3 regions of the Shewanella sp. ISS20 genome follow, and region 3 is predicted to be linked to each of the others. Evidence: riboswitches for the same ligand, from Rfam matches in the RefSeq annotation. Region 3 holds a riboswitch; each other region holds the start of a gene.

Region 1 (10,924 bases), 2.8 Mb from region 3:
CACTAAAGATCCTAACGTCTGGCAACCCGTAGAGCAGCACTGCTTGACCTTAGGGGATAAGTTTAAATTCTTCCATGTTGACCCAATTTCGGGCTTTAAAGCGGGTGCCCTTAACTTTGCCTTAGGACACACGGCGAAAGATGCTGAAATCATTGCGGTTATCGACAGTGATTATCAAGTGGCGCCCGAATGGTTAAGTGAACTGGTGCCGGCCTTTGAAGATCCGAATATGGCCATAGTGCAAGCACCGCAGGATTATCATGATGGCGATGAATCCTTGTATAAGGCCATGATCAACGCCGAATACCAAGGCTTCTTCCATATAGGTATGGTGACCCGTAACGAGCGTAATGCCATCATTCAACATGGCACTATGACTATGGTGCGAGCGCAAGTGTTGCAAGACATGCGCTGGAGCGAATGGTCAATTACTGAAGATGCCGAGCTTGGGCTGCGAATTTTAGCCGCAGGTTACGGTGCCACTTATGTGCCGCGCAGCTATGGCCAAGGCGTCATGCCAGACACCTTTATCGACTATAAGAAACAGCGTTTTCGCTGGGCCTATGGCGCAGTGGTGATTATGCGCGAGCATTTATCTACCTTATTAGGTATGAATGATACCAAATTAAGTAAGGGGCAGCGTTATCACTTCCTCGCGGGCTGGTTGCCGTGGCTCGCCGATGGCATTAACTTGTTCTTTAACCTTGCTGCGATTTTTTGGACCGTGTTAATAGTCTTGTTCCCTGAGCACTTTGCTACGCCAGAAGCCTTATTATCGGTATTGCCCCTGTCTTTCTTTGTGTTCAAACTCAGTAAGATGTTTGTGCTTTATCGCCGCCGTGTGGGTACTAATTGGCGTCAATCTATCGCCTCTTGTATTGCTGGCTTAGCGCTATCTCATACCATTGGCCGCGCTATGGTGGCAGGCTTTGTCACCAGTAAAATTGGCTTCTTCCGTACCCCAAAACTTGCGGCTAAAAACCGCTTGTTAAAGGCATTGATGGATTGCCGCGAAGAGTTACTGTTTGCCATTGCTATGCTCGGCGGCGTGTATCTAATTACTCGCGGAATAGATACTGGCAGCTTAACCCACAACGTCAGCTTAATTGACTTGTACATGTGGCGTTTGGTGATTTTAGTGCAAAGTATTCCGTTTATTGCAGCAGTGGTGGTGAGCTTAATTAGCGCTATGCCAGGCATTCCCGCTAAGTTAATTGAACCGATGCGCCCGATTAATCGTGAAGAGCACATAGTCAAAAAATAAGCCTAATCTCTGAGCTTAAGCCTTGAAAACGTAAGCCTTGAAAGCCACCTTAATCGGTGGCTTTTTTTATAGGCTAACGCCGCTATCGTTAAACGCTGGTAATGCTGGCAATAAGAGTGAAACTAGGATGATGATAGTGAAACTATGCTGGTGATAGCTAAGCGATATCAATGCCATGGCAATCAAGCGCTAGGCCTGTTTTGATATGATGTTAATACTGGTATTAATATTTAGGACGATAACGACTGGAGCGCTTATCGCTGCGGCGATGCTGGTCAGCAGTCACACTTAGCGCAACTATTCCGGTAGCTCACTATTTATGTCACCAACCTCATTGTCAGCAAACACTTGTCATAGCCCCATAAAAAAGGCCGGTAACCATCAAAGGGTTATCGGCCTTTACTCTTAAGCGTTAACTGACTTAGCTGCTACAGCAATCATCTGAGTACAAGCTAACCAAGAGGCCTACTAGTCTTTCTGCGTTGGCGCTAAGCTCCACTGGGCGCCACTAAAGATATCTTGTGAAATAATGAGTGCTTGCTCTAACCACTCATTAAACACTCGGCATTCAGGCGTTTGTGATTGCTGCGCGCACAGCATTTTATCACCGGCGGGCGGCTGCACTATGCTGATCCCAGCGAGCGGGCGCACAGTGGCAGCTTGCGGCGATTTAAGCACAGTTAACAAGTTCTGCTGCGTATCCCCGAGCAAGGCCAAAATCCGGCGTGGCAACTCATACAAGGCAATCTCGCCCCATTGCTGCGGGCCATTAATGCCATCAATCACAATTAACGGCGTGCGCAGTGACGTGGCAAACATCTCAGGGCTAAAATCCGCTTTATTAGCACTGATGACGCCAGTTTGGGTATAGCCGTCGTAATTAGGCCCAAGAAACGGTAAGTGATCACCAAACATCACGATTAACGCTTGTGGGTCTTGCGCTTGCACTGTGGCAATAAAGTCCATGATTTCACGGGTTTTATAGTACATTTGATTGGCATATTTCACCGCCATCTCATTGGCGCCAGTCGCGCTTATTACCACAGGGCGGCGCTCGTTTAATGGATAATCCAAATGACCAAAAATCGTGACTATGTAATTTAGCGTCGCTTGGCCATTATCGCGATTAGCCGCCGTTTTATCCCACACTTGATTAAATAACGACACATCGCTCATAAACTCGCGGTTCATGTCATCTTGGCTGAAATCATTAATCGACCAGTATTTATCAAAACCTACGCGATTATAAGCATTAACTCGATTCCAAAAGCCCGCATGGTTGGGGTGTGAAGCTATGGTTTGATAGCCAGCATCGGATAAATAGCGCGGCAAGCACGGCACTTCATTGCGCAGCCAACCCTCAAAAAACACCGCATTTTGGGTGACAGGAAACCCGCATAAGGCTTCAAATTCACTATTGGCCGTATAACCACCAAATACTGGCGCTAGCACTGTGCTATTGGCTGTGGCTTGCCATAAATCGCGAAACCTTGGATCAAACGGGTCTTGATTAAAGCCCACGTTGCCAAGCGCCATAGGATCCCAAAAGGATTCCAGCAATAACACATAAACATTGCGCTTATCGCTAATGCTGGCGGCAGGAGCTAAGGCTTGCGCAGGGAAAATACTGGTTTTAGCGGCTAACACTTGCTCTTGTGTTACTTTCGTTTGACCACGAGCAATCACGCGGCTGCCTTCTACCGTCAAATGCAGCAACAAGCCGCGATCTTTATAGTTACCCGGTTGATCCCACACCCTATCGCCCACATGGACATCAAACCATGCTTGTAAACTACTGGATTGGTTAACATAAAAAAATCCAGCCCCAGCTAATAACGCCAGTAGCAACCAAGTGCGCTGCCGCTGCCAAGCAATCGCGACCATTAAGCCGCCAAATGGGATCAGTAGCGCCGCCCATAAGGCCCAGTAACGCCAATCATTAAATAACTGAAACATATTGCCGACGATACTAAAGTCATCAGGCATGATGGGGCTGCCTAAGATCATGAGCTTGAGCGCATTACTGACCTGCAGCACTAAGGTAAAGCTGGTGTACACCATGACCCAAGCTAAAAAATTGCGGCACAATACAAATAACAACCCCGCGAATACCAGCTGAATAATGGCATCTTTAACCCAAACCCCAGGCCAAACCCCGACATCAAAACTGCTCGCAAGCCCTAGCTGAATAAGGCTATACAAGGCCAGTGTATATAGCACCATATATAACCATGGGCGCCATAACGCTAAGCGCTTTTGTAAACGTGTTTTCGGGAAAACTATCCTTGATTGCTGCATATTGCCCTACATCCGAAACTAGCCAAGCTAGGTAACATATTGTGCAATATCATACTCATTTTGAAAGAATTTAATAGCTTAAGTCATTAATCATTCCATAACTTATGCCGACTTATTGCAACCTAGCCTATCTCGGTTTTTGCGCCTATGGTTAAACCATCATCTTAACTTGCGCCATTTCTCCTATTTTTGAGGTAAGCGCGCCCAAGATGAATCAGCAAGACAAGCAATGCCATCAAAATCAATTGGTTAATCAGACGCTTACATTGACACTGGATTAATTAATCTATATATTGGTCACCAGCAAAAATTGCTGACACATTGAAAAAGGCAAACCAGTTGAAAGGCTGGGACGCAAAACCACCGGTCTAAGGGGCGTTTGTACCTATGATAGCGGGGATGCCATTGGTATCAGACTTGTTGCCTTGTGCGGCAAGTCTAGTAATGCGTGTTGCCTTATTGAATTTCTATGCTCAATAAGGAAGATATATGTTTAAAACTCGTTTTTCCCCTCTCGCCTTAGTGATAGCTAGTACATTGGTGCCGGTAGCGGCGCAGGCCGAAGTCACTATGCAACAAGCTGCCGAACAAACCTTTAGCGTCATTAAAGCCATGAAACAGCGCGGTGAAGCTAATGATGGCGTGATTGTTGATGGTAACAAACGCTTTATTGTCTATAACGACTATCGTTTTGAACTGCATGATGATAATTACCCTAAATTTCCTTTCCCTTATGGCGGCGAAGAAGCCCTAGCCCCTTATTATGCCGCGTTCCCATTTTTAAATGATAAATGGGACATAGTGATGAATAATAACTATGGTTTTTATTTCATTCATGATGATTTTGGCAGCATGAGTAGCGACACTCAGGGTTGTTTTGTCGAATATTTTCCAGAACCCAGTTTCAGCGAAGATAAGATAATGCGTCTTGAAAATACTGAGTGTATCAGCGCACCTATGCTTACCGACGTTGCTTTATCTGGGGTATTTGATATTGGCGCCTCAGTGACTTGGCAAGGCCATGTTGAAGGCAATCGCTATCAGCTGAGCTTAAGTTCACCGTCAACTAAAACGCAAATGTTTAACGCCACCGCCCCTGAGTTCTACCTAGGTAATCTGTCACCAAACACTGATTATCAATTAGCCCTGGAAGCTTGTAATACCACAGCGTGTGTGGCACTTGAACCGATTACCTTTACGACTGAGTCAAGTAAAGCGGGTTTTCATGACGGTATTCGCCACTTAAATCACCTTGATGGTGAAATTGCCGCCCATGTATCCTTGATGCAAAGTCACAGCTTAACCGCCCCCTTTGGCAATGATGAGTTAAATGCGCCGGATGTGGTGATCAACCGTGCTGCCATGCTGCTAGTGACGCCAGAGCTTAACGACATTAACCAGTTATGGGTTGAGGTGTATTTTGAAGGCGAGCTTATCGCGCGCGAAATCATGCAGTCACCCGCCAATCAGCCCAAAACTGACCAATACGCCGTTGAAGGTCGGCCAATGGTTATTTTTGGCCATGATGTCTGGAGCTTGCCGCTTCAATGGAATTGGATGACCCCAGGCTTATCCCTTAAGTTTATCGATAACCACGGTCGCAGCTCAGAATTAGCGCAGCACAGCATTACCTTTGGCGGCGCGCCTGAGTTAGTCATCCAAAACATCGACATGGGCATGTTAACTAAGCCACGTGGCCGCAATACCATGGCTAACAATACTGCTGAACATGCCAGTGATTATTTTCAAAAAATCCCAGTATCTAAATTAGTGCTGGGCCAATACGCCCCTGCCCATTTTGAAACTGTCACTATGCCTAATGGCAAAGTGTACACTGAACGCAGTGACACTGATGGTGGCTGGCATTCTGGTGATATGCGCGAAGCCATTGGTAAGGCGTTAATTTCAACAGGTATTAATAATGCCAACGTCGGCATTACTACCTCAGCGGGTTATTCACAAGCTTATAATCGCCGTTTTAACCAACTGACAGCACACACTAATGTCGGCGTTTACACCCATCCAGACAATGGCTCGAACAAAACCGTAGTACATGGTGGTAGCGGTGGTGGTGGCATTTTAACTTTGGAAGCAACCACAGGTAATGAGTGGTCCCATGAAGTGGGACATAACTTTGGCAGAAGCCATTATCCGAGCATGGCCTCAGTGCATGATATGCAAAGCGGTTGGGGCTGGGACGAGGTATTCAAACGCTTTATCGGCAATATCGATTGGCGCGGCGCGCCAGCAATATCTGAAGCCGGCGGCGAAATATCTCCCCCCTATTTAGAGACCTTCCGCTTTTTACATGACGCCCAAGCCGGTGGTGAAAAGCAAAAAATTGGTTTAGTCAGTAACTTTACCCTTGAACACCCAACCCAAGCGCGCCGCACGCAAGCTTGGTTAAATAATGGTTTTAATCAAACGCCAGACGGCAATTATCACTATGCCACATGGGATCAAGCGCAACAAACCTATGTAGAAGCCAACACTACAGCACCAGCACCAGTAAAAACTGGCGTGCCGGTGACAACCTTAGTGGGTATTTACGATCCTACTGGTGTGAACCCAAGTCAGATTTATCCAGTACTTTATGGTAACTATGGTAATGTGTTTGATTTACCACCCGCAACCGATTATGAAGAACCTGACTCAGGTTCAAGCATCAAAGGCGGCTGGAATGAATATCGCGACCTAACGCCAGAACAGTTATCCTTATCTAGCTGGAAAACCATTATCGATAATGGCAGCCATAAACGTTTGTGCCAATTTAGCTTTACCACGACTACAGCAGAAACGGTTAATTTAGTTGGTCATGTCGAACCCGCCACCAATACTTGCCATGCGAGTGATGATATGCGTTGGAACCTTGCTGGCACATGGCAGGATATGGCATCTTTAGCTGGTGACTATTCAGTACTCTACCCTTATGGCCGTGGCAATGTTGTCTATTCACCGACACCTGATATCGGTGAAGTGCAACTCTGCTTACTTACTGATATCAACACTCCTAGCCATAATGGCGCGGGTTTTATTCAAGGCAACAAGTGTGTTCAAATACCAGGAATAACCCATAGTAACCGCAATGCGTGGAGTTATAGCCTCAGCCAGAACCGGATTGAACAGCCACAATACACTTATGTTAATGTGTGCCGACTTGATGTGGTCAGTAAAAATGGTCAGAGCATGAATTATGACTTAGCCGGCAACCGCTTAGGGGCAAATGAAAGTAATAAGTTCCACATCAACTTACCGCAGCAAGAACTCAGCAAAGTGACGCTAAGTTGCCAAGACGCTGAGGGTGTCACCATCCTCGATAGCTTAACGCCATCATTAACCACTGGGATTGAAGACTTACCACAAGCTGTGATCATAGGTCAGGAATACGGCTATCAAGTATTAGATTCAGCTATTGGTAAAGGCTGGTTTGATCACTCCGATGCCATGGACTTAGATAACTTATCTAAGCGCGATAGAAATGTGCTCGCCACCATGAGAGTGCGCGATCAACAACTGCCTTTATGCCGCTTTGATCTTACCATCAATGGCAAAGTGGAAACTGTGCACGGATTCGTCGAGCAATTAGTGACTAACGATTATCGTTGCACTGGCGGCGATGATATTAGTGTGGTGCAAGCGGGTAAAGAGCAGCGCCTTGAGTCCAGTGTTAACCAATTCCAGTGGTTATCTTTGTGGAATCCAGAGCATACAGGTGAACGCATCCCAGCCAAAAACAGTAATGAAAATCTATGCAGTGTGATAAATGATGGTTTTTACGGTGCAGGCTTTATCAATGCCGGTAATCAATGCGTGCAAGTGAAAGGCATTAAATGGTCAAACGGCAATGATTGGATATTTAGCAGTAAGCATGGCCAATACTCTTATAAGTAGCCACAGATAATGCACTCACTACGAATGTAGTGCCAACAAAACCAAAGTATCATCAACGATAAACAGCCAGTGAGTAATACCACTGGCTGTTTTTTTGGCTAATTCAATGAAGCTTAAACAAATATTAACTGCGGTCATTTGAAAATTTACACTTTCATACTTACGCTAATATGCACATACATGTGTAGTTTAAGGAAAAACTATGGAAGCGCTTCTTCGGGGTTTGTCGATAAAAACTCGCCTATTTAGTCTCTTATCGGTATTGCTCGTCATCATGATTGCTCTTGGCATCTATCAACGCGAATCTGTCGGCACAGTCAATAACATGCTTAATAACATGTTTGAAAATCAGCTCACCCCCATTGCCGCAATCTCTGATGCCAACATGCAAGCCATTTACCACAACCGTGCCTTATACGACTTAATCATAGAAACTGATGAGGCCAAGATGTACGCCATTGACAAAGAGATGAAAGACTTTGATGCCAAGATGGAAGAAAAGTTAGACGTCTACCGTAAAACCTCAATGTCTGATGAAGAAATTAAATTGCTCAACGAGTTTGAAGCATCTTGGGGAGTCTATGTAAAATCCGCCGCCGAGGTGGAAGCGGCATCGATAAAAGGTGACAACGCCTTAGCCATGTCCATCATGCAAGGTGCAACCACCGCCGCCTTTGACACGGCGGATAATTTATTAACCGCCTTAGTAACGCTTAATATGGACTTGGCCAAAGTCGCTTATGTTGATAGTGATGTGCTAGTCAATAACATCACTAACACTCTGATACTAGTGATTGCTGCGGTAGTGGTAGTGGTGTTGTTTGCCGGTTGGCAGGTCGCTTTCAGTATTTGCCGACCTTTAGCTGCAATCGTCGCCGACCTAAACGCATTAGCTCAAGGGGACTTGCAATCCAACGCCAAGAATGAAGGTAACGATGAAATTACCAGCATGCAAAAGGCGATGGCGTCGACGCGCGGCCGCTTGCGGGATGTGGTTCAAAATATTAAACAGGCCTCAAATGAACTCGGTCATTGCGGTAATAAATTGGTCGTCGCCGGTGAGCAAGTGATGGCAAGCTCTAAAGAGCAAGCTTCTGCCACCACCACATCGGCTGCGGCACTTGAGCAAATGGCCGCATCTATTGCTCATTTAGCAGATTCAGCCAAAGGCGCCAATCGACTAGCGGTAGAATCAGGTAAAGTGGCGCAATCGGGTGAATTGCAAGTAGAAAAAGTCTCTTCAGAAGTAGCTAACGTTAGTATCGCTATTAACGACTCATCACAAGATTTACGTCAACTGGCTGAAAACATTCAGCAAGTAAGCAAAATTTCGGTAATGATTAAAGGCGTTGCCGAACAAACCAACCTGTTAGCCCTCAACGCGGCCATTGAAGCAGCGCGCGCAGGTGAGCAAGGTCGAGGCTTTGCTGTGGTGGCAGATGAAGTGCGTAACCTAGCGGCACGAACGTCTAATGCTACCCATGAAATTGATCAAATGATAGGTACAGTGCAACAAGCCGCCGATAGTACAGTGGCGAACATGAACGCCTATTTGCAAACCATAGAGTCAGTGAAAACCAATGCATCGCTTGCCAGCACTATGATGGCACAAGTGGATAAAGGCTCGCAAGATGTGGTGCATTTAATGAGTGATATCACTCAAATGCTCAACGAACAATCAAGCGCGAGTAATGAAGTGGCAAAATCGGTGGAGTCGGTCAATACCATGTCGAAGCAAAACGTGGCGGCGTCTGACAACGTTAACCGTGAAGCCATACGCTTAACTGAGATAGTGCGCGATCTCAATAACGGCACTAACTTCTTTAAACTCTAAACGCCAAGGTGCGCACCACTGACTTAGGTTGTCAGTGGTGCGCTGCTTATGCGGGCTTAACACTCGCGGCCTCGTAAGTTCAGGTGCAACATTCAATCGTTAACCTAACATCCCACGCTTAATTCATTGACCGCGATTCATGCCACATCAATAGCCGTAAACTTAGGCAGATTGCTGCTCATTCATCGCCAACGCCATGGCTTCAGCAATACGAATACCATCGATAGCCGCCGACATAATGCCGCCCGCATAACCCGCGCCTTCACCGGCTGGGTATAGCCCTTTGGTGTTCACACTTTGATAATCACTGCCACGCTTAATCGACACCGGTGACGAGGTACGAGTTTCTACCCCAGTCATCATGGCCTCTTTCATAGCAAAACCATTGATTTTCTTGTTAAAGGCTGGAATAGCCTCGCGAATAGCTTCAAGGCAATAGGTAGGTAAAATCTCGGTCAAATCGGTAAGCTTTACCCCAGGCTTAAACGATGGCTCAACTTTACCAACTTGCGACGATGATTTACCCGCTAAATAGTCACCGACTAATTGCGCTGGCGCATCATAGTTTTCACCGCCCAAGACATAGGCCGCGCTTTCAAGCTGACGCTGGAATTCAATCCCAGCTAATGGGCCGCCAGGATAATCGCTCGGGTCGATACCCACCACTATGGCGCTGTTCGCATTGCGTTCATTGCGCGAATATTGGCTCATACCGTTAGTCACGACTCGGTGTTCTTCAGACGTTGCCGCCACGACTGTGCCACCAGGACACATACAGAAGCTATACACAGAGCGACCATTTTTACAGTGGTGCACTAACTTGTAATCGGCCGCGCCTAACAGTGGATTACCAGCATGCTTGCCAAATAACACTTCATCAATTGACGACTGATTGTGCTCAATCCGAAAACCGATAGAAAATGATTTAGCTTCTAAGTACACGCCCTTGCGATGCAGCATTTCAAACGTATCGCGGGCACTGTGGCCAGTCGCTAAGGCGATAAATTTAGAATGGATCACTTGGCCATCGGCTAAGGTCAACCCAGTGATTTGACCATCAGCAATATGGACATCATCAACACGGGAGTTAAAGCGGATTTCGCCGCCCAGCTCGATAATCTTGGCGCGCATTTTTTCAACCATGCCCACCAGCTTATAGGTGCCTATGTGTGGCTTGCTGACATATAAGATTTCAGCCGGGGCGCCCGCGTCAACAAAGTCGCGCAACACTTTACGGCCATAATGCTTTTTATCATTCACTTGGGTCCACAGCTTACCATCAGAGAAGGTACCTGCGCCGCCCTCACCAAACTGCACGTTGGATTCAGTGTTCAACTTACGATTACGCCAAAAACCAAAGGTATCCTTAGTGCGTTCCCGTACTTCTTTACCGCGCTCCAGCACAATCGGTCGATAACCCATTTCTGCCAGCACTAACGCGACAAAAATGCCACATGGCCCAAAACCTATCACTACCGGCCGCTCATTGAGCTCTTCTGGTGCTTTAGCCACGTATTGATACGTCATATCCGGCGTTGGCCGCACATTGTTATTGTCCACCTGCTGAGCCAGCACAGCGTCATTGTCTGTGGTGTTCACATCTAAGGTGTACATTAAGGAGATTTTATTCTTATTGC
Region 2 (10,924 bases), 1.7 Mb from region 3:
TAACCACCGATGGCAAGGCTGCCATCACCGACTGGCAAGTATTGGAGTATCGAGCGCATTCAAGCTTATTGCAATTAATGCCGCATACCGGCAGAACTCATCAATTACGCCTACATATGCAAGCGCTTGGACATCCTATTTTAGGGGATGTGTTTTATAGTGACAGAGACTGCCAAAACGCTAGTCCAAGATTACGCTTACACGCGTGGAAGTTAGGATTTACTCATCCTCGCACTCAAGAGTGGCTGATGTTTTCCAGCCCGCAACCGTTTTAAATCTCAGGCTTGCGCCCATTGAAAAAGGCCAATCAGCAGTGTTGATTGGCCTTTTTTATAATGAGTGCTTTTATAATAAGTGCTTGATGACTTTAGGCGCGATTTTTACTCATTGGCACTAACACCAAGCAGCCCTGCGCATCACACAGCTTTAAGTCGCCATAATCAGTCAGTAAGAAATACTCACCGAAAAAATTCGCTTCCACATCTTCTAAGCGCATGTCGAAATTGATTTTAGTGGCTTTCATCTTGTCTAGGCTATGACAGCCATCATCTGACCAAGTTTCAAGAAACCACTCTTCATCATTACGATACAGGCTGATTTTATCGCCAGCATCAGGACGCGGGTCAAACCATTGACCAACCAGTTGTCTTTGTTCCATCCATTGCCCCTGTATTTTCATCGCGGCTCGTTTTTGGATGGCAGGGCTATCATCTAATTGCCATTTGGCACCCATAGAGGTTAACCACTGCCAAGGTGATGTTTTTAGCATAGATGACATAAACTCGCGATTCCTAATACTGAACGGGTAATTCGCGAAGTGTATCGATTTTAACCATAAAAAACTTGATGGATATCATGCTTTGACTAGTTTGCCATCGATTTGTGCAGTTTCTCCCCTCTAGCGGTGAAGTATTGTCATTATCCAGAAAAATAACCGCGGCTGACTTCTCCCCGTCCTAAAGGAGGTGGAGGATGTCAAAATAAATATTCCATTTTTAGCCACCCATTACGGCCAGGCTCATTAACTCTTGCCATCGGCAAACCTACATCATTAATCGCACCAGATTTACTGATATGCTCCGCATATTCACGATCAAACAAGTTTTCAACTCCAAAGCTAAAACGAACATGCTCACCACTGTGCCAAGCGGCATTCAATGCCAGAGTACCAAACCCAGCACTTTCATCCAAATCTATCCCTGAAATATTTCCCTGACCAAGAGCAACACGTTTCTGATTATCCACCAATCGCCACAACAAGCCGAAGTGCCAATTTCCTACATTGTAATCCATCGTCAGACGCCCCTCTAAAGGTGAGACTTGAGCCAGCGCCATGTTATCGGTGTCATTTTCACCATGAGCATAAACAAGACTAATTTGGGAATCTAAATTCTCTGTTAGTTGCCAGGCTAAGCCTAATTCTCCGCCCCAAATTATTGCATCAATATTGCGTGCGGTTTGGCTCTTATCGCCACTAGGAGTCTTAAATGCCTGAATCAAAATATAGTCTTTGATTTCACCGTAATAAAAGGCACTCGATAGAGTTACTACATCGTTATCATAGATCCATCCAAAATCTAACTGAGTGGTATTTTCTGGCGAAATATCAAAAGTCTTTGCTGTTGGTTGACTCATTTTAGCTTTGGTTAATTCCCAATAATCAGGCATACGTTCAGCATGGCCTACGCCCATATAATATTGATGATAATCAAAAGCATACTCTATCCTGATAAAACCGCTGTAAAGGTCATCTTTTCGCTTCTGCTGTTGCGGCAAAAATAAGTCTGTCTGCCAGCGGTCATAACGCAGCCCCGACACTAACCTTCCCTCATCCACGAGGTATTCAAGTTCAGCAAATGATCCAAACTGCTGATAACTCAAATCATCATTTAACTTGCCCGCCATTAAGTCGTCAAGACTACTATCCAAGTTAGGCGCAACTTTAAAGATTTGATGAGTTGAATCCTGCATATCCATCCCAGTTGTCAGAGTGACATCGCCGATAGCAAACTCGCCCCACAAATGGCCACCATAAGTCGAACGGTTAACGTGAGCCCCTGAGTTATTGGGTAAATTTTTATCAAAATCATCCATCACATGGTCATTGTCATTACTATAAGCTTGAAACTCTATCGACTGCAGGTAATCACCGTTAAACTCATGCTCCACCAACAAGGTGTAATTTTCATTTTCAATTTCGCGGGCTTTATAAGCACGATCTGCATACTCAGCATCACCGTCTGACTTGCCGTAGCTTACTTCAATCACAGTGTCATCAGACGGCGTCCAACCTAAGGCCAAATCCATATTACGTCGGTCATAACTTGATTGCACAGGGTTACCGTTACCATCTTTATAATGAGAGCTAGACGATTGATTGGCATCTAAATCCATATAATAGCTTTCATCACCTGCGCGCAGGTCAACTATATAATCAAGCCGCTCAAAACTACCCGCTGTCACACTGGCTCGCCCTGTAGGAACAGCTTCGACATACGTACGCCTATCTTTATTGAATAATACGGTTCCTGCGGAACCTACCGGGCCATGACGAACAGATTGCGGCCCTTTAATCACTTCAATACTGTCATAGGATTCGGGATAAATATAAGCAGTAGGGGGATCCATCCGTCCGCCGCAAGCACCATAGGTTTGTTGACCGTCATCAACAATATTAATTCGCGAACCGCCAAGCCCTCGCAATGAAGGATCACCACCGCCTCCTCCTTTACGATTAATATTAAATCCTGGAATAGTCTTTAAAAAGCCGGCACCATCATAAGAAGGCAGTGGTAACCGCGGTTTTTTTGGATCAGTTGTCACGGTTAACGGATGGCGCATTAATTCACCTTTGACAACAATACGCTCATCACAGCCACCAAGTTTATTGCAGCCTATCTCTTCAGCAAACGAGGTCGTAGATATTCCAACCAACACACAGGCAACAATATTACTCAACATTTGCTTATTCATTTTTATCCTTAATGTAGAGACAATATTTCCCATAACTCTTTACCTCGTCGCGGTTGTATTGATATTTCGCGCATTATATAGAGGGTGTTAATAAATGAGAAATTGAGTATAATTAAGTGCGACAACAAGCGTATTTCGACAACATCAAGATATTTAATTCTAAATTTACATAATAACGGCGTAAATCGAGGGTAACATCGGCGCTGGGGGATCCCCTCATAATTTAGGTCTCCCTGCAGTGTGAACCAACTTGATATATTCATGCATTGCCCAGCGTAAATGCTGCGCTGTTATTTGATAGTTTTCCCTCCGCCGAACCTCTTTCCCCAATCTGACAATCGACAGCACAGGCCGGTGCCGAATGGTGTTGGCCTGAAAGTGTTTTTGCCAGCCTAGATGTAAGGCAACGATACCAATTAGCCATAAGGCAATTTCTGCCAGCATAGCGATGAGCAGCAACACATCTAGCCGCTTCGGACAACGACTTTTGCAGTGCCTCAGCCCCATGCCGTATTGTGGACTCTTCAAGTCTCGAAAGGTCTCTTCAATCTGCATTCGCTTAGCGTAGAGCTTTGTCACTTGGACCGAGTTAAAGTGATTAGGTGGTAAGTTGGTTGCCAATAGCCACGGCTCTTTGCTGCTTCTTCCGTAGCTTGCTTGGGCGGTATGGTTTCTTCCTGCTTTTGAGGAACGGCGGTCTTTACGACCTTTTTCTTTCGCTTTGTAGAGGTGTAAATGACAGGACAATGGGCTTTTCCTGGCGAGGTTAACACGGCCGATGTATTTGGCTTTGTTCGTTGCTGTTGGGTAAAGCGACTTATTGGAGTGCCATTGATGTGTTCCAACATGCTGATAACAGACGTCACCACGAACACGCCCTAACCAAAACCAGCCGTGACTTGCTACTTGATCGAACCAAGTATTGCGATAGCCAGCATCGGTGACGATTAGCGGACAGCAGCCATTCGGAAGCACCTTTGCCAACTCAGTCAGAAAAACATTGTGGCTGCGAGGTGCGTTGTAATCTTTGAATTCAAAAGTACGCTCATAAAGGGTCACGCTGCGCCCTTGAACACTGATGGAGGCGCGCAATGTCATCAAGCGGAGTTGTTCTCTTACATCGGCCCAATCGACAAGCACGATAGGCATTGGGTTAGCACCGCAAAGGTGCATTGCATGCCAGCGATATATCGCCATTCGGTCATTATTGAGGTGGTGATTACCGAGCAAGCGGTCAATACGTTTGATACTGTGCTTAGGTGCCACATTACCAGAGATGTTACGGCCTAGCTGGGTCAAAGAGAGTTGATCACCATCTAGTAATGATTTAGTGGCAACCATAAGAGAATTAAGACGTTTTTTGTGGATGGAAGAGCATTGATTGCTAAGAGAGTCATGTAGTATTGTAATGTCACGCATGGTGTTGTTCTAGTTTGTTTTTGGCGAAATTGATTAGATCAAACAGCACCATGCGTGCCAACTAATTGATTATAAAAGGAATTATTTTGGGACTCCCTAGACATCGGCGTTGTTGCAAAAATCAATCTTAGGCAAGCCTTGATCTGATCCGCTAACTCTGGACACTTAACTAAGCACTATTTTCAATTCAAAATTCTCAGGGCTTAAATAGCCAAGTGAACTATGCCTTCTGGTTTTATTGTAATCAACTTCTATGTACTCAAACACTGTGTGCTTCATGGTTTCCCGGTCCATGATCGGCTCGTACTGAATGGCCTCAACCTTCAATGAATGGAAGAAGCTCTCTGCACAGGCGTTGTCCCAGCAGCAGGCTTTGCGGCTCATGCTTTGGATAAGCTGATTTTTTTCAATCAGATCTCGATACGCATGTGAACAATATTGGCTGCCTTGGTCACTATGAACAATCACTTTTTTTGGAAAACCACGACGAAACAGCGCCATTGTCAGCGCGTCACAAGCCAGCTTAGCCGTCATGCGATTACTCATCGACCAGCCAATCACAGCGCGCGAGTACAAATCGATAATCACCGCCAGATACAGCCAGCCTTCGCTTGTCATCAGATACGTGATATCACCGACCTATTTTTGGTTCGGGCCGCTGGCATCGAAGTTCTGCTCCAGCAGATTTGGCGCTACCGAAAGCTGGTGATCGCTGTCAGTTGTTGTTTTGAATTTACGGGCTGCTTTAGCCACTAAATTCTGTCTTGTCATGCTGTTCATCATGGTTTTCAAATTAGCGCGATCGTAATCTTCGGCGAGGTCGACTTGAATACGCCGAGCGCCAGAGCGTTCCTTGCTCTGGACAAAAATAGCTTTGATTTGCTTATCACGGCTGCGCTGTTTGCGCAAGCGTGTACTCGGCTTTTTGCTTGATTTTCGCCAGACATAATACCAACTTCGCGTCACGCCAAGCACTGTCGCCATTGGCTTTAGGCGAAACTGGTGCTGGTGTTCGAGCATAAATTCGAATCGATCTACTTTTGATTCTTCGCGAAGTAGGTGGCCGCCTTTTTTAGGATGGCTAAATCCTCAGCTTGGTCGGCTAACAGGCGTTTTAACTTGGCAACTTCAGCAGCAAGCTCGGCTTCGCGCTGGCTAGTTGTCGATTTCTTCTCAATGGCAGAGCGCCAGTTATAACGTTGTGACCCGTAGATTTTGAGCTGCCTAGCAGCTTCAGCAACACCGACACGTTCGGCTAGTTTCAGGGCTTCAGCTTTAAATTCAGCCGTGTGGGTCTTGCGGGGCTTTTTGATTGTCATATTCACCTCGTTAAGTCATTTTACTCACTTAGCGTGGTGTCCAAAAGTATTGGATCAGATCACCTTTCCCCAATAGGGTTCTTGGTATTAATTGACCCTCTGGCGAATAAACATACTGTTTCGATGCTGGATTCAATAGCACCATTTTTCGACAGGTTAAACGAAAAGAGAGAGTTGTAAAGTATTAGTAATTAACATAATTAGTACGAATACTTAAGCAAAGAGTGACAACTACCTTGAAAAACACCGGTAGTGAAGACTACTTAGGTCATCAGTTGTATTTATTTAGGCAACAACGCAGTGATTATTTAGTAAGATATTTTAAGAAAAATTCTCAAAGCACCTAATCGACTAAACCAATTAATTGTTTGTAAAAAAGGCTTGATGAATTTCATCAAGCCTTTTTCGGAAAAAAAAATCTAGACTATTTAGAAGAAGTACCTAAATCAATCCATACGCTAGCTTTGCTAGGCTCTTCGCCTTTAGTCCACCACTTAGCCTGATACTTTCGGCCTTTATGAGTGGTAATATCGTTGCCGTTATAAGCTACGCCTGCGTCCCAATCAAACTGAACATTACTTACTAATAACCACTGTTCAGTAGTGCGAGAAGGCGCGTTACCTTGAGTCCAATACTTAGCTTTCCACAGCAAATCGTTATGGCTTACTGTTTCGCCACCATGATAAACAGTTGATGCGTTCCATTGCGGGTAAGCACCAGCATCAGGATCAGCCACCGTCACAGTCACCGCTGTCGCAGCTTCTGCGCTTAGAGCTTCATCAGAAACTTTAACTGATACTGAAAATAATTCTTCATTTTCAATAACTGGCGCAGTCATAGTTAGGGAGTCAGTGCCTTGACCTATCACTTTAAAACTAGTAGGGACTGTCCAATTATAAGTTAACTTGTCACCATCAGGATCGATAGCTTTAGCTTGTAAAGTAACCGTCTTACCACTTTCAACGCTAACGGTTTCAACCATAGTAACCTGTGGTGCTTGGTTAACGGCTGGCGCCTTGTTCGTGATAGTCATGGTATCAACAGCAGTTAAACCTTCAATGTCCTTAACAGTAAGGCTAAAGGTGTAAACTGTATCAAATTCAACCTCTGGAACTTCAACTATTAATACTGCCGCATCAGAGTTATTAACATCAAGAGTTATGCCGTTAATTTGCTTCCATTGATAGGTTAACTCGTCACCTTCTGGATCACGAGATTTTGAACCATCAATTTCAACAGTGACCTCGCCCTTAACCGTTAGATCTTGACCGGCATTAGCAATAGGCGCTTTGTTTGCCGGTGGCTCGATACCTTCACCGTGGCCTAAGCCTTCATGCATAGCATTAAGTAAGTCGCCGTTGTCGCCGTCAATTTCCCATGAGAAAATTCCGCCTAAGTCGTGCTTAAGAACATATTGACCTTTAGCAATAACTGACTGAGGATTATCATAAGTAATCAAGTCACCAGTTGATTTTTTAAATAGGTAAGGTGCTTCTGCTACTTCGTCATAACCTTTTTCCCACTCTGAATCCATATGGTTATTAACGATATCACGATAATCTAATACACCATCTTCCCAAGTCCCCTTGATCTTACCTGTTGCAGTACCAGTAAAAGGGTTGCCATCTTTATAATCATGTACTCCAGTCCAGCCACGACCATATTTGGCAACACCTAACACTAACTTTTCAGAGTCAACGCCTTGGTTAAGTAATATTTGAGTGCCTTTATCAGCAGTGTATTTCGTGGTTTCCCAGTGACCATCATATAAAGCGGTTTGATGTCCTAAATTAGTATTTTGCCAAGCACCGTTAAAGTCATAGCCCATCATAAAGATGTAATCCATGTACTGTTGAGCTTCGCCATAATCAACCACTGCAAGCTTATCGTAACCCACGTTAATAGCAGAAGTCAGTTGATACTTACGACCAGTTTCCTTAGATAACTGATCAAGCATTGCACGTAATTCTTTCATCAGAATAACATAGGTTGAACCATCTTCAGGCTTACCTAAATGTATATTTTCACCACCACCACCGGGAAATTCCCAGTCGATATCTAAACCATCGAAGAATTTCCAAGTTTTCAAAAACTCTTTAGCAGAATTAACGAAAACATCACGCTTTGTTTTGTCATCAAATTGGAAGAATGGATCTGATAATGTCCATCCACCGATAGAGGGCAGGATAACTAAGTCTGGTTGCGCTTGCTTAAGCGCCATTAACTGACCAAAGTTACCTTTATAAGGGTCGTCATAGTTCATAACTCCCTCTTGTGGCTTTTGAATAGCAGCCCAAGGATCATGAATGGCTAGCTCAAAATTAGCGCGACCTTCACATGCTTTTTGCAAGGCTTGAAAGCTACCTTCAATACTTTTAAGGCTGTCATTAATGCCATCACCACCACATATAGGGGTAAAGCCATATAACAGGTGAGTTAGGTTTTTAGAAGGCATCTTATCAACTGGGAATTGGCGACCGTACACCCCCCACTCAACAAAATACGACCCAACAACCTTGTCAGTTTTATTAACGTATGGGCGGTTATTTTCAAGCATCTTAGTTTCAAGAGGCGCTAAATGGCTACCGTCAGTATCAGCAACGATAATTTCTTTAGTTGGGCTATATGAGCAACCTTCATCATTACACAAGGCCACACGCATTTGATAGCGACCACCTTTTTTTACATCAAATGTAGCTTCACCTGCTGCGACAGAAGTTCCTTTCCAAACTTCCTCACCGTCTAAGTACACCTTAGCAGTGTCACCGAGTTCACCATTCCATAAGTTCCAATTAACGGTAACTTTAGCAGCATCTTTAACCGTAACAAGTTTGTTGTAGGCGCTGGTTGATTGGTCGATATCGATGATTGCAAATTTTGTTTCACCCCAACCTAAAGTTGGCGTACCAGGCAGAGCCGCAAATGTATTTGCTGATAGCATAGAAGCAACAAAAATCGCTGCGGTGGATAGTTTAGTTTTCAAAGAATATTCCTTATTAGACAATGCAAATAAGGCAAACAAAGTGCGTAAGCAAGCAAATTAAATTGCTATGATTTTGGCGTCCCCGCTATCTTAGGTTTCCCCTTAGACCGGAAGCTTTGCGTCCCAGCCTTTCGACTGGTTTGCCTTTTTCTATAAAATCAAACATTAACGTAAGATTTGTGGCTATAGTAACATACTGTAACCATAATAGAAGAGCTTGATTTTTTTGGGAAAGCAATAAATTGTGACCTACACCTCAACAATAAATGACACTCGATTTCCCAGCCCTATGTTACTAACATAGTTAGGCTTTTTATCACATTGCCTGCCAATGAACCTATTACAATTTATTTAGAGAAAATGCGTCATAATAAAGCACTGGTATTTTCATTGAACCTTCGTTACCAAGAATCACGAAACATAACAAAATAGATGTTATACCCAAGAAACTTTTGAACCTTTTCTTGTAAAACTCATCGCCATTATCGAAGCCTATCGTCTTACAAAGGCATTTAAACGACTCAAGCAACTTAAGCGTTCATCCGTCCGACAAACTGATCAGGGCTTAATTCGGTATAAGTAAAGGGCGAATAACTTCTTTTAGAATTGAGGAACTTTTATTGTAATTAGGCGAGATTGGTGTAACGGCTTGTGAAGAACATCTCATAATTAGTTTACTGTGATTCCAATAAGTCATGGAGGCTCATTAGCCTAAAAGAAATAACAAAAGGCCTAGTCACTTAGTGACTAGGCCTTAATAAAAATAGCCGTTATGACAACCCAACCTGTATCACATCACTTAGCCTTGCTGGCGCTCTAGCGCTTCACAGGCTGCAGCGGTAAATACCACGTCAGTTGAGCTATTCAAGGCCGTTTCTGCCGCATCTTGAATAACACCTATGATAAAGCCCACAGCAACCACTTGCATGGCTACATCATTACTAATACCAAATAAGCTACAAGCTAACGGGATAAGTAGCAGCGAGCCACCCGCCACACCTGATGCACCGCACGCTGATACTGCCGCGACCACACTTAATAACAACGCAGTAAAGATATCAACTTGAATTCCTAAGGTATGCACAGCCGCTAAGGTCAGCACGGTAATAGTAATCGCCGCGCCGCCCATGTTAATGGTGGCACCTAATGGAATAGAGACTGAGTAAGTATCTTCATGCAGCTTAAGCTTGGAACAAAGTGCCATGTTCACTGGAATGTTGGCAGCACTTGAGCGGGTAAAGAAGGCGGTGATACCACTTTCACGCAAGCACTGAAACACCAATGGATAAGGGTTACGGCGAATTTTGGCAAATACGATTAATGGGTTAACTACTAATGCAATAATCACCATCACGCCGAGTAACACAGCCAACAAATGAACATAACCTGCTAACGCAGAAAAACCTGTTTGCGCGAAGGTGGCAGACACTAAACCAAAAATACCAAGGGGTGCTAAACGGATAATAAAACGCACCATCTGCGAAATACTGTGGCTCATATCGGCAAACACTTGCTTAGTCGACTGTGACGCTTGCGCTAAGGCAAAACCTAGACCCACACCCCAAGTAAGAATACCAATATAGTTACCAGTTAACAGTGCATTGACTGGGTTATCGACCAACTTGAACAGCAAGGTGTGCAGCACCTCACCTATGCCTTGTGGCGGCGTAGTGCCGGTTGCCGCGTTAATCAGAACTAAATCTGTTGGGAATAAAAAGCTCACAGCCACGGCAGTTAAGGCGGCGGCAAAGGTACCAAACAGGTACAAGATCACAATCGGGCGCATGGCGGTTTTACTATTTTGTTTGTGGTTAGCAATGGATGCCGCCACCAAAATAAACACCAACAACGGAGCTATGGCTTTTAACGCGCCAACAAACAAATCACCAAAAATAGAGGCGTGTGTCGCGCCTTCTGGTGACCATGTGGCTAGCGCAACGCCAGCGATTATCCCCACTAAAATTTGCAATACCAAATTGCCATTGGCAATGCGGTAAAAAAATGAATCATTCTTATTCATGACTTAATTCCAACTTTGTTATCATTATGTTATTGTTGTCACGATGATAAACTGACATTAGCAGTAAAACTGCGGCACTAAGTTTATGGCGAGTCTAGTTTTGTAACTAATGTCTTAGCCCTTGTCTAGCCTAGATCCCAATTAACTCACCATATTGCTGAAAATTAGCCGCTAGCATCCTATTTTGGTGACATAAGTCGCGCTAAAACC
Region 3 (10,924 bases):
CTGGCCAGTGCCAGTCACTAACAAGGCTTGCAGGGTATGACTACCACGATTAACCCCTGTTAGCTCAAATGAGGAAGAGGCTTGGCCTTGATTATAAGGCGCGCCATCAAGTAATAATTGATAAAGTGCGCCGCGAGGCTGCTCCTGCGTGAGGGCTAGCGTCACGGTAAAATTGCCATCATTATCGCGGATGGTTTCTTCATTGCTAGGTGAGTTGATGCTGAGCTGATAGTTAATCCCAGCGTCCAAATCTACCGCTTTGACTTGTGCAGGTGGCAGTAAGATTTGATTACTCGTTTCAGGCTTAAGCTCAATTTCAATGGCGCCTTCAACCGGCACATCAGAAAAATGCACGCCTCCTTTGGCATCAACCCAGCGATACACTTTAGCATCAGCCGTTGTACTTGCCATGAGTAGCGCTATCACTACAGCGGTAAGAGAGGAAACGCGGTATTGAGCTGACATAGTTAGCATCCTTAAGCAGTGTTGCTTAAGGTTACTCATTTTGGGCGAATGTGCCTAGTTGTTTGATGAATTCTGCAGCAGTTCATCCATAGGTAGACAATGTTTCAGCTAAGTAACTGCCAAATATGGCCAAGGTTATCGACTTTGGCTACGTTCCCAAGCTTGTAAGCTTGTATCTCACTAGCTTTGTCTCTAAGGTAGCAGCCTAAAAAAAATTAGAGGAGATCAAGATGGCGACGTCAGGCGAGAGTCAAGAATCGAACGGCATACTAAGCCGAATGCTAAATAGCATTGAACGAGTGGGGAATAAACTCCCCGATCCTGCGGTAATCTTTTTACTGGGGATGTTATTAATTTGGGGATTATCTGCCATTTTTGCGCAGATGGACTTTGCGACCATAGATCCTCGCACCGGTGTACCGTTAGAAGTCAATAACTTGCTGACAGGTTCTGCCATTGTGGGATTTTTATCCTCGATGGTGACCACCTTTACTAGCTTTGCGCCGCTTGGCGTAGTGTTAGTGGCCATGTTAGGTGTCGGTGTGGCTGAGCATTCTGGCTTTATTAATACAGCATTGAAATTGATGCTGAAAGTCACGCCAGCTAAGTACTTAACCCCATCGATTATTTTAATCTCTATCGTTAGCCATACCGCAACTGATGCGGGTTACGTTTTAGTAATCCCATTAGCGGGGGTTATTTTCTTTGCTGTGGGTCGTCATCCGTTAGCGGGTATTGCGGCAGCCTTTGCTGGCGTGAGCGGCGGCTTTGGCGCTAACTTTGTGCCATCGGGATTAGATCCGTTATTACAAAGTTTCACCCAGAGTGCGGCGCAAATTATCGACCCTGCCATTTCAGTCAATCCACTCAATAACTGGTTCTTCACCTCTGCATCGAGCTTATTTATCGTGCTGTTAGGTTGGTACATTACCGACAAGATTATTGAGCCTAGACTGCAAAAGACTAAGGTTGACGGCGATACCAGCGGTTTACCTTCATTTGATGAAGTGGGCCCGAAAGAGAAACGCGCCTTTAATGTTGCCTCTATGGTGATGGTATTAGGTTTAGTACTGCTGTATTTAGCGAGCGCTCCAGCGGATTCTGCCATGCGCGCCGCTAACGGTGAGCTGACAGATTTTAAAGCGCCATTAATGCAATCTATCGTGCCGCTTATCTTCTTACTGTTCTGGATCCCTGGCGCCATTTATGGCTTCATGGTTGGCACTTTCACTAGCTCACGCGACATGATTGCTGCCATGAGCAAGTCTATGGGGGGCATGGCTTACTACATAGTGATGGCATTCTTCTGCGCCATGTTTGTGGCGGCGTTTACTAAGTCTAACTTGGGGGCTTTGCTGGCCATTGAAGGCGCTGAAGTATTAAAAGCATTAGCCTTGCCAAGTTCAGTGACTATCGTCGGCATCATCTTCCTGACAGCCTTTGTTAACTTGTTTGTGGGTTCAAGCTCTGCCAAGTGGGGATTATTAGGACCTATCTTTGTGCCTATGTTGATGCAACTGAACATTTCACCCGATTTAACCCAAGCGGCTTACCGTATTGGTGATTCAAGCTCTAACATCATTACGCCGTTAATGCCTTACTTCCCGCTAGTGGTGGTGTATTGCCAGAAGTACGTTAAGGACACAGGGATAGGTACCTTGATTGCTATGATGCTGCCGTATTCGGTGGCCTTCTTAGTGGGCTGGACCTTGTTCTTACTTGCCTATTGGGGCCTTGGTATTCCATTAGGATTACAAGCTAGCTACACCTACGGTCTGTAATAATAGAGACAATGATAAGGCCCGCATTATGCGGGCCTTATGCTATCTGGCGTATGCTCTTTACTGGCGTTTACGCCAAATCGATAACTGCGAAATGCTGTGTTGGAATTTGCGTTTAGTTTCGCGAATAACAAAGGGAATGTCTTTCACGGCGCACAGCTCAAAGTCTTGATGCAGCGCCTCATTCAATCCATCTAAGCCAGTTATGTTCTCCGCATCGCGCTTAAAGCCGCCGAGCCAATTGGCTTTATTTGTGTACTGCTCTAGCCAAGTGTAGGGGGATAAGATCACTAAATAGCCGCGGCTATTAAGCCTTGCGGGCATATCTGCCAAAAACTTATGGGGGTCGGTTAATCTATCAATTAAGTTGGCAGCATAAATAAGATCATAGCCACTAAACCTAGGCTTGAGATTACAAGCATCCCCTTGCTGAAAATGTATGTTAGCGGCTAAGTCTTGGTAGTTTAGCTGCGTTAGACTCATGCTCTTAAATTCTTGCAGCTCGCCTTCGGTGGTAATAGTCCAGCGCTTTTGGCCTTGCTCACATAAATCTATGGCTTGAGAAATAAAGCGCGCCGAAAAATCGATAGCGTCCACCTGCTGATAATGCTTAGCCAGCTCAAAACTAGCGCGCCCCACAGAGCAGCCAATATCCAGCGCCTTGAGAGTGCGGCTTGGTTCAATTTCAGCCATGACACTTGCCACTGCATTGACGCAGAAATTGGCCACACCAAAGTGGCTATCACCATAATGGAATTCTAAGTACTGGGAAATAAGCTCATCGGTTTCGTAAGTATTCACCGGCTCATTGCTGGGTAATGCTTGCGCTGAGCGCACATAGCGAAAGCCAGCATGCTGATAAAAGTGCCGTCTGAAGGCGTAGCGACTGGCATGCTGCATTTCATTGCCAGTTGAAATCCAGCTGCCACCTTTAATGAGGTTATGGCGGCCATCAAAGGTAGGGGTGGAGAAATCATCATACATGGGATGCACTTCAAAGCCGTTAAAGCCATTGATGGCGGTTTCGCTCCATTGCCAAACGTTACCGATAACATCATAAAATCCTTGATGCTCAAAGCGATTGACAGGGCAAGATGAGGCAAAGTGCGCCAGACCTAAGTTGGCAGGGATTTCTTGCCAATCTTGGCTATCGCCACTGACGTTTTGGCGTAAGCAATACCATTCAGCTTCTGTCGGAAGGCGTAACTGACTTTGCTGCACTTCGCTTAAGTAATGGCAAAAGGCTTTAGCTTCTAAGTAATTAACTTCTACCGGCCAGTTTAAGGGTAAAGGGATTTCTTCGGTGAGGTTGCGTTGCCACCATAGACCTTGGTGTTTACGCCAAAATCTTGGATGTTGCGCTTGGGTGTAACTTAGCCACTGCCGACCTTCTTGGGTCCACCATCTTAAGGTTTGATAACCACCCGCCTCAACAAAGGCGAGGTACTCTTGATTGCTAACTAAATAGCGACTCGCTTCAAAGTCATTCACTGCGACTGACTGCTGGCCGTACTCATTATCCCAACCATAAGTCATGTCGGTAGCGGCTTTGCCTAACGTCATAGTGCCACCGCTTTGATGCAGTAACTGATTGCTGGGCGCTAGAGCCACGCTCTCGCAAGCATGCCAGTTGCTTGAGGGCGTCACTAAATGCAGCGGCAGCTGGCGGATAATGACAGATGATGTTTCAAGATGAATTCTTTCATGCTCTATGCCCATTAAGATGAGCCAAGCCGGCGATTGCGCTGTAATAGGTAAGCTCAGCGCTAGGTTATCTATGACTTGATTGACACAAGCGCTCACTTCATCGCGATAGCGCCGCACTTGACTGACGCTTGGCCAGGCATAGTGCTGACTGTTGACATCATCCCAGCTCATTTCATCCACGCCTATGGCAAACATAGACTCAAATTCAGGGTTGATGCGCTCATCAATGAGGCGAGCCAGTTTAAGTTTATTGATATAAAAAGTGGCAGTATGGCCAAAATAAAAAATCAATGGATGGCGTAACGGTTCAGCCTTAAGAAAATAGGCGTCATCGGTATTGATAAGGTCGAATAACTGCTGATATTGCTGCCAAGTATGGTTGAAATAGCGCTGAATCTCGGCGCGTTTACTTTCAACATCGGTACCATCAAGAGAAATACTTTGATTGAGTGAGGTCACGAGCAATCCTTAATTTGCGTATCCGTGTGATTGAATAGACACCATAGGTGATAATGATTGATGGCGATAATGTTTACGTTTGCAATATATTAATAACATTATCAGTTGTGGGATGGCGACTCAATCTGCTTCAGTAGATTGAGTGTTTTAAAGCCTAAATTTATTTCACTATTCAAGCATGGTTAGCGCTTAAGCGTTAGTCGGCCTAAACCAGTAGATAGTGGCGATTAGTTGTTGTTTTAGCATGAAGTTAGCGAGCGAAAGGTTCAGTATATGTGGGTTATTTGCTTTTATAAGTAAATGATTTGAGTGCGAATTAAACTATTAATCATATTTAAGCATAGTTTTAAGTTTATTTTAAGATTAAAGGTGACAATCATAACTACTTAGAGCTAAGCTTGTTGCGGCTCAAGTTATTGTAAAGGCTGATTCATCTTGTCATGAAGCTGCTTGCGATAAAGGCAAAATGTGTGAAAGCGCATGACGCAAAACCTCCGGTCTAAGTGGTGAATCCATAAGATAGCGGGGCTTCCACAGGTAGTGTTCGAGTGCAAAAACTCGCGTTACCTGTTTCTATTTGAAACGGGAAATAATGATGATAAAGAAATTAAAACTGAGTGCGTTAGTCTTAGCTCTGACTGGGCTGGCTCAGCCACTGCAGGCGCAAATGGTCAACCCTGAAGCCGGTGTCGTCGTAGGCTACTGGCATAACTGGTGTGATGGCAGCGGTTACAAAGGTGGCGTAGCGCCATGCGTTAAACTAAGCGACGTTAACCCTATGTATAACGTCGTCGACATCTCTTTTATGAAGGTCTATGACACAGCTGAAGGTCGTATTCCTACCTTTCGTTTAGACCCGCAAGTGGGTTTATCAGAAGCAGAATTTATTGCTGAAATTGCCGAATTAAACCATCAAGGCCGCGCCGTATTATTAGCCTTAGGTGGCGCCGATGCCCATATCGAATTAAAAATCGGTGATGAGCAAGCCTTTGCTGATGAACTGATTCGTCTTACCGATATGTACGGTTTTGATGGTTTAGATATAGATTTAGAGCAAGCCGCGGTGACTGCTGCTGATAACCAGACGGTTATTCCAGCGGCGTTAATCATGGTGAAAGAGCACTACCGCGCCCAAGGTAAAAACTTCTTAATTACCATGGCTCCAGAATTCCCATACCTGACAACGGGTGGCAAATACGTTCCTTATTTAGAGCGTTTAGAAGGCTACTACGACTGGATCAACCCGCAGTTTTATAACCAAGGTGGCGATGGTATCTGGATTGATGGGGTAGGTTGGGTTGCTCAAAACAACGATGAACTCAAGCAAGAGTTTATCTACTACATTGCGGATTCATTAATTAACGGCAGTCGCAGTTTTTATAAGATCCCTCACGACAAGTTAGTGTTTGGTATCCCAACCAACAACGATGCCGCGGCCACTGGCTATGTTAAAAATCCACAGCATTTATACAGCGCTTTTGAAGCCTTGAAAAACCAAGGTCAGCCGCTGCGTGGTGTTATGACTTGGTCTGTTAACTGGGATATGGGGCGCGATGCTGCTGGTAATGAATACAATGAGTCCTTCATTAAGGCTTATGGCCCATTTGTACACAGCCAAGTTCCACCAGTACCAGAAGCGGGTAAGCCAGTATTCACAGGCTTAGGTCATGCGCGCGTGGTGCATGCCACAACATTTGATCCTATGGCAGGCGTGACGGCTATGGATACCGAAAATGGTGATTTAACCTCGCGCATTGTGATTGAAGGCCAAGTTGATACCAACACCTTAGGTGAATATGTACTGACTTATCGCGTCAGTGATAATGATGACAACGAAACTGTTGATGCCCGCAAAGTTGAAGTTTATAGCGTGAAGCCTGTCTTTAATGGATTAGATAATCGCGTCGTGCCTTTAGGCGCCGCATTTGATCCCTTAGCTGATGTGACGGCATTTGATGCGGAAGATGGTGATCTTACTGCTCAAATTCAGGTTTCTGGCAAAGTGGATGTGAATACTGTCGGCCGCTACAGCTTAACTTACTCGGTGACAGACAATGCTGGTCAACAAGTGACTGCCTCGCGTCAAGTGCGCGTGACTGATGACTCGCAGGTGTGTGGTAATGCCTGGCAGGCGGATAAAGTCTATTTAGCTGATGAAGTGGTTAGCCATCAGGGTAAGAGCTGGAGCGCTGGCTGGTGGACCCAAGGTGATGAGCCTGGTAGCACAGGTGAGTGGGGCGTGTGGCGCGTTGCCGGCGATAGTGATTGTGATGGCGGTGTATCGCCTGAACTGCCAAAGTTAAGCGTTTCACTTGGCGGTATCGCTGCTGAGTATCACATCAAAGATGGCGCCGTGGATTTAGCGGTGACTGTTAAAACTAACCGCAGCGCTATGGTTACTATGAAAGTGACTGATACTGGCGGAATGCTAGTTAACGGTGGCGATTTCGCCGCGCAAATTGCTGCAGAGCAAACGGTAAATCTGTCTTTAGCTCAAGTTATTGCTGGTGAATATCGCCTGCAATTGGCGGCAACTGACGCTGATGGTAACGAGTCTAAGCAAGCTTTTACGCTGATGCTGAAAGAAAGCGAGCCTTTGCCACCGGGTGATTATCCAGCTTATGTGGCTGGTATCCAGTATGGCGCTGGTGACATGGTTACAGGTAGCGATGGCAATATTTACCAGTGTAAGCCTTGGCCATATACCGCTTGGTGTGCAAGCGCTGCTTACGCGCCAGGTGCCAGTGCTTATTGGATGGATGCTTGGGACGCGCGTTAATCCCGCGAGTCTAACTATCAATAAATACTGCTGTTAATTAAAGCCGCCCTCGGGCGGCTTTTTTGTGGCCGAGAGTTAATTATTCATGCGGGCTAAACCTTGCACATATTTAAGTCGTTAATGTTTTGCACTCTGTTTTTAAGCAGCTTTATAAGCTGTTGTTTTAGTAAAACATGTTATGAATATGACGCTTTATTTTGGTTAAACTTGATGTTAACGTGTTGTGTGTTGTGTGTTGTGTGTTGTGTGTTGTGTGTTGTGTGTTGTGTGTTGTGTGTTGTGTTGTGTGTTGTGTTGTGTGTTGTGTGTTGCGTGTTGCGTGTTGCGTCTTGTGTGTTTTGTGTTAGTTTGGTGGTGATCGCTATGAAGTTCACTCATATAGTCGGATATCCAATCGCCATAGGCTTAAGCTTAGGTTTGGGCTTTGTCGGCGCCGAGTTAGTGGATGCTAAGTTAGCGGCGTCTATGCCAGCGCCACCGATTCTTGCCGAGCAAAGTGTTGATGCCATTGAGATTGCGCGCCTGCAGCAAGAAGTGGCTATGCAGCAGCAAGAAATTGAATGGTTACTGCGCATGGTCAAAGCTGGGTTAAGCGGTGATATGGCAGGCCACATGCAAGCTTATCGCGCTAAACCTAAACCTAGCGACAATCTTGCGCCGCAACCGAATGCCACAGCAATTGCCCCCATTGAGGATGCCAAGGCCAAGGCGTTACGCCTACAAAATGCTCAAGCGTATGTTTCCCGCGTGCAACTGGCTGATGTGGCATTACAAAAGCAAGCGTTAGCCGAGGGCTGGGCCAATGAAGGTCAGCTAGCTGATGCAAGGCGCGCTTTATGGCAGCAAGCCCGAGATGAATTAACAGAGGCTGAATACATCCATGGGCTTCACGGCGCGCAGTTACCTAATGTAATGCTTGTTAGTCATGCCAGCCCTGAATTGGTGTCTACTGACGGGGTTGCTCGCGGTGATGTGTTATTAACGATAAACGGTGTGCGGGTGTTTAGTCGTGATGATATGCAGCGGCAATTGCTAAATATTGATAGTAGCGCGAGTGTTGAAGTGACGCTTAATCAGCAAGGTAAGACTATCAGCTTAGTGGTAACTGATTTCAATAAGAATATTGAGTTTTATGGCGACTCAATCGCTTTAGATAAAATGCCAATATTGAGTAATTAAGATTTTTTAAGTGTTACCTCTGTGAGATAAAAAAAGCCCTGCACCGCAGGGCTTTTTTGTCTTAATTCAACTAATTACAAGCTGTAATACATTTCGAACTCAAGTGGGTGCGTGGTGCGAGCAACGCGCTCAGCTTCAGCAGTTTTCAGGGTAATGTACGAATCAATGAAGTCATTGCTAAATACGCCGCCACGAGTTAAGAACTCACGGTCTGCATCTAAGTGCGCTAATGCATCTTCCAGTGAACGTGCCACCTGCGGGATTTCTGCTGCTTCTTCTGGTGGTAAGTCATACAAGTCTTTATCCATAGCTTCGCCTGGATGGATCTTGTTTTGAATACCATCAAGTCCTGCCATCAACAGGGCCGCAAAGCCTAAGTATGGGTTGGCATGTGGATCTGGGAAGCGCGCTTCAATGCGACGACCCTTAGGGCTTGGTACTACTGGAATACGGATTGAGGCGCTGCGGTTACGGGCAGAGTATGCCAACATCACAGGCGCTTCAAAATGCGGTACTAAGCGCTTATAAGAGTTAGTGCTTGGGTTAGTGAAAGCATTGATGGCGCGAGCATGCTTAATAATACCGCCAATGTAGAACAGAGCTAATTCACTTAACCCTGCGTACTTGTCGCCAGCAAATAAGTTAACGCCATCTTTAGACAGTGACTGGTGCACGTGCATGCCGCTACCGTTATCGCCTACGATTGGCTTAGGCATGAAAGTTGCGGTCTTACCATAGGCGTGAGCCATGTTATGAACCACATACTTAAGAATTTGAATTTCGTCGGCTTTTTTAGTTAGGGTATTAAAGCGAGTCGCAATTTCGTTTTGACCTGCAGTCGCCACTTCATGGTGATGCGCTTCAACCACTTGACCCATTTCTTCCAGCACTAAACACATAGCGCTACGTAAGTCTTGTGATGAGTCCACAGGTGCTACTGGGAAGTAACCGCCTTTGACCATAGGGCGATGGCCAGTGTTGCCGCCTTCATAGCTAGTGCCTGAGTTCCATGCCGCTTCTTTGGCATCAATTTTTACGAAACAGCCTGACATGTCAGTACCAAAACGGACATCGTCAAACAGGAAAAATTCTGGCTCTGGACCGACTAATACGGTATCAGCAATGCCGGTAGCGCGCAGATACTCTTCCGCTTTCTTAGCGATAGAGCGTGGGTCACGGTTGTAACCTTGCATTGTGCCTGGCTCTAAAATGTCACAGCGGATCAGTGCAGTAGTTTCTTCGGTGAACGGATCTAACAAGAAAGTGTCTGGATCTGGCATTAACACCATGTCAGATTCATTGATGCCTTTCCAACCTGCAATCGATGAACCATCAAACATTTTTCCGTCTTCAAAAAAGTCGGCATCTACTTGATGGGTAGGAATAGTCACGTGCTGTTCTTTACCTTTGGTATCGGTAAAACGTAAATCAACAAATTTTACTTCGTGTTCTGCTAATTGTTGTAAAACTGCTTCATACGACATTGTTTAAGCCTCCGGTAGGGTAAAGCACTCACTAATCAATTTATTATTGTCTGCCTAAATGGCTTTCGACAGGGTTAGCCAATATAAAGCGAAAGTCGTGCCAATTATCTAAGTTATTGTTTATATTGTGTTTGGCGGTTATTGTTGAGCAAGGTTGACTCGGTTTGCACCAATATGGTGCGCACGATGATATATTTTGGGGCAGGAGCAGATAACTTCACCATTAGGGTGCATTTGGGAGCAGATGAGCGAGCTGGCGAAGGTTTCCATGAGTGGCCAAAAAATAATCCTGTGCGGCAAGGCTCCCGTAGAGTAGAATGTACCACTTTTTATTGCAACCACTATACTGTTTAGCGGTGGCAAATGCCCTTAATGTTTTTGATGGTAAGAGGTTTTATCTGTGCTAGAAAAATTACGTAACATCGCAATCATTGCGCACGTTGACCATGGTAAAACGACCTTGGTTGATAAGCTGCTGGGTCAGTCAGGTACTCTGGCGACTCGTGGCGAAGCAACAGAGCGAGTAATGGACTCCAACGATCTGGAAAAGGAACGTGGGATCACGATTCTGGCAAAGAACACTGCCATCAAATGGAATGATTACCGTATTAACATCGTTGACACTCCTGGTCACGCCGATTTCGGTGGTGAAGTAGAGCGTGTTATGTCGATGGTTGATTCAGTATTATTGCTGGTTGATGCGGTTGATGGTCCTATGCCACAAACTCGCTTCGTGACTCAGAAAGCTTTTGCTCAAGGTCTGAAGCCAATCGTTGTTATCAACAAGATTGACCGTCCAGGCGCTCGTCCTGATTGGGTTATCGATCAAGTATTCGACCTGTTCGATAACTTAGGCGCTACCGATGAGCAGTTGGACTTCCCAATTGTTTATGCTTCTGCATTAAACGGTTTCGCGACTTTGGATCCGGATGTTGCTAGCGATGACATGACTCCACTGTTCCAAACTATCATTGATCGTGTATCTCCTCCAGATGCAGACAGTGACGGTGCCTTCCAGATGCAGATTTCTCAGCTGGATTACAACTCATACGTGGGTGTTATCGGTATCG

What was found. A riboswitch is a leader RNA that binds a small molecule or an ion and turns the genes downstream of it on or off. The one in region 3 is predicted to bind cyclic di-GMP.
Region 1: linked by a shared signal. The riboswitch ahead of AC1HDP_RS01580 (M66 family metalloprotease) and the one ahead of AC1HDP_RS14490 (immunoglobulin-like domain-containing protein) in region 3 are both predicted to bind cyclic di-GMP.
Region 2: linked by a shared signal. The riboswitch ahead of AC1HDP_RS06805 (glycosyl hydrolase family 18 protein) and the one ahead of AC1HDP_RS14490 (immunoglobulin-like domain-containing protein) in region 3 are both predicted to bind cyclic di-GMP.

What each region holds. Positions count from the first base shown of each region.
Region 1 covers NZ_JAWRZK010000001.1:352,545-363,468, reverse strand. The annotation lists gene AC1HDP_RS01590 (glycosyltransferase) at 1-1,264, shown strand, start outside; gene AC1HDP_RS01585 (LTA synthase family protein) at 1,733-3,562, opposite strand; cyclic di-GMP riboswitch class I at 3,882-3,969, shown strand; gene AC1HDP_RS01580 (M66 family metalloprotease) at 4,052-7,453, shown strand; gene AC1HDP_RS01575 (methyl-accepting chemotaxis protein) at 7,656-9,287, shown strand; gene AC1HDP_RS01570 (NAD(P)/FAD-dependent oxidoreductase) at 9,450-10,924, opposite strand, start outside.
Region 2 covers NZ_JAWRZK010000001.1:1,506,904-1,517,827, forward strand. The annotation lists gene AC1HDP_RS06780 (RluA family pseudouridine synthase) at 1-275, shown strand, start outside; gene AC1HDP_RS06785 (hypothetical protein) at 368-778, opposite strand; gene AC1HDP_RS06790 (TonB-dependent copper receptor) at 976-2,973, opposite strand; gene AC1HDP_RS06795 (IS4 family transposase) at 3,190-4,392, opposite strand; partial or broken gene AC1HDP_RS06800 (IS3 family transposase) at 4,558-5,711, opposite strand; gene AC1HDP_RS06805 (glycosyl hydrolase family 18 protein) at 6,136-8,652, opposite strand; cyclic di-GMP riboswitch class I at 8,767-8,849, opposite strand; gene sstT (serine/threonine transporter SstT) at 9,494-10,714, opposite strand.
Region 3 covers NZ_JAWRZK010000001.1:3,180,823-3,191,746, forward strand. The annotation lists gene AC1HDP_RS14475 (DUF4124 domain-containing protein) at 1-465, opposite strand, end outside; gene AC1HDP_RS14480 (AbgT family transporter) at 696-2,246, shown strand; gene ovoA (5-histidylcysteine sulfoxide synthase) at 2,307-4,412, opposite strand; cyclic di-GMP riboswitch class I at 4,863-4,948, shown strand; gene AC1HDP_RS14490 (immunoglobulin-like domain-containing protein) at 5,005-7,191, shown strand; gene AC1HDP_RS14495 (hypothetical protein) at 7,555-8,370, shown strand; gene glnA (glutamate--ammonia ligase) at 8,445-9,854, opposite strand; gene typA (translational GTPase TypA) at 10,255-10,924, shown strand, end outside.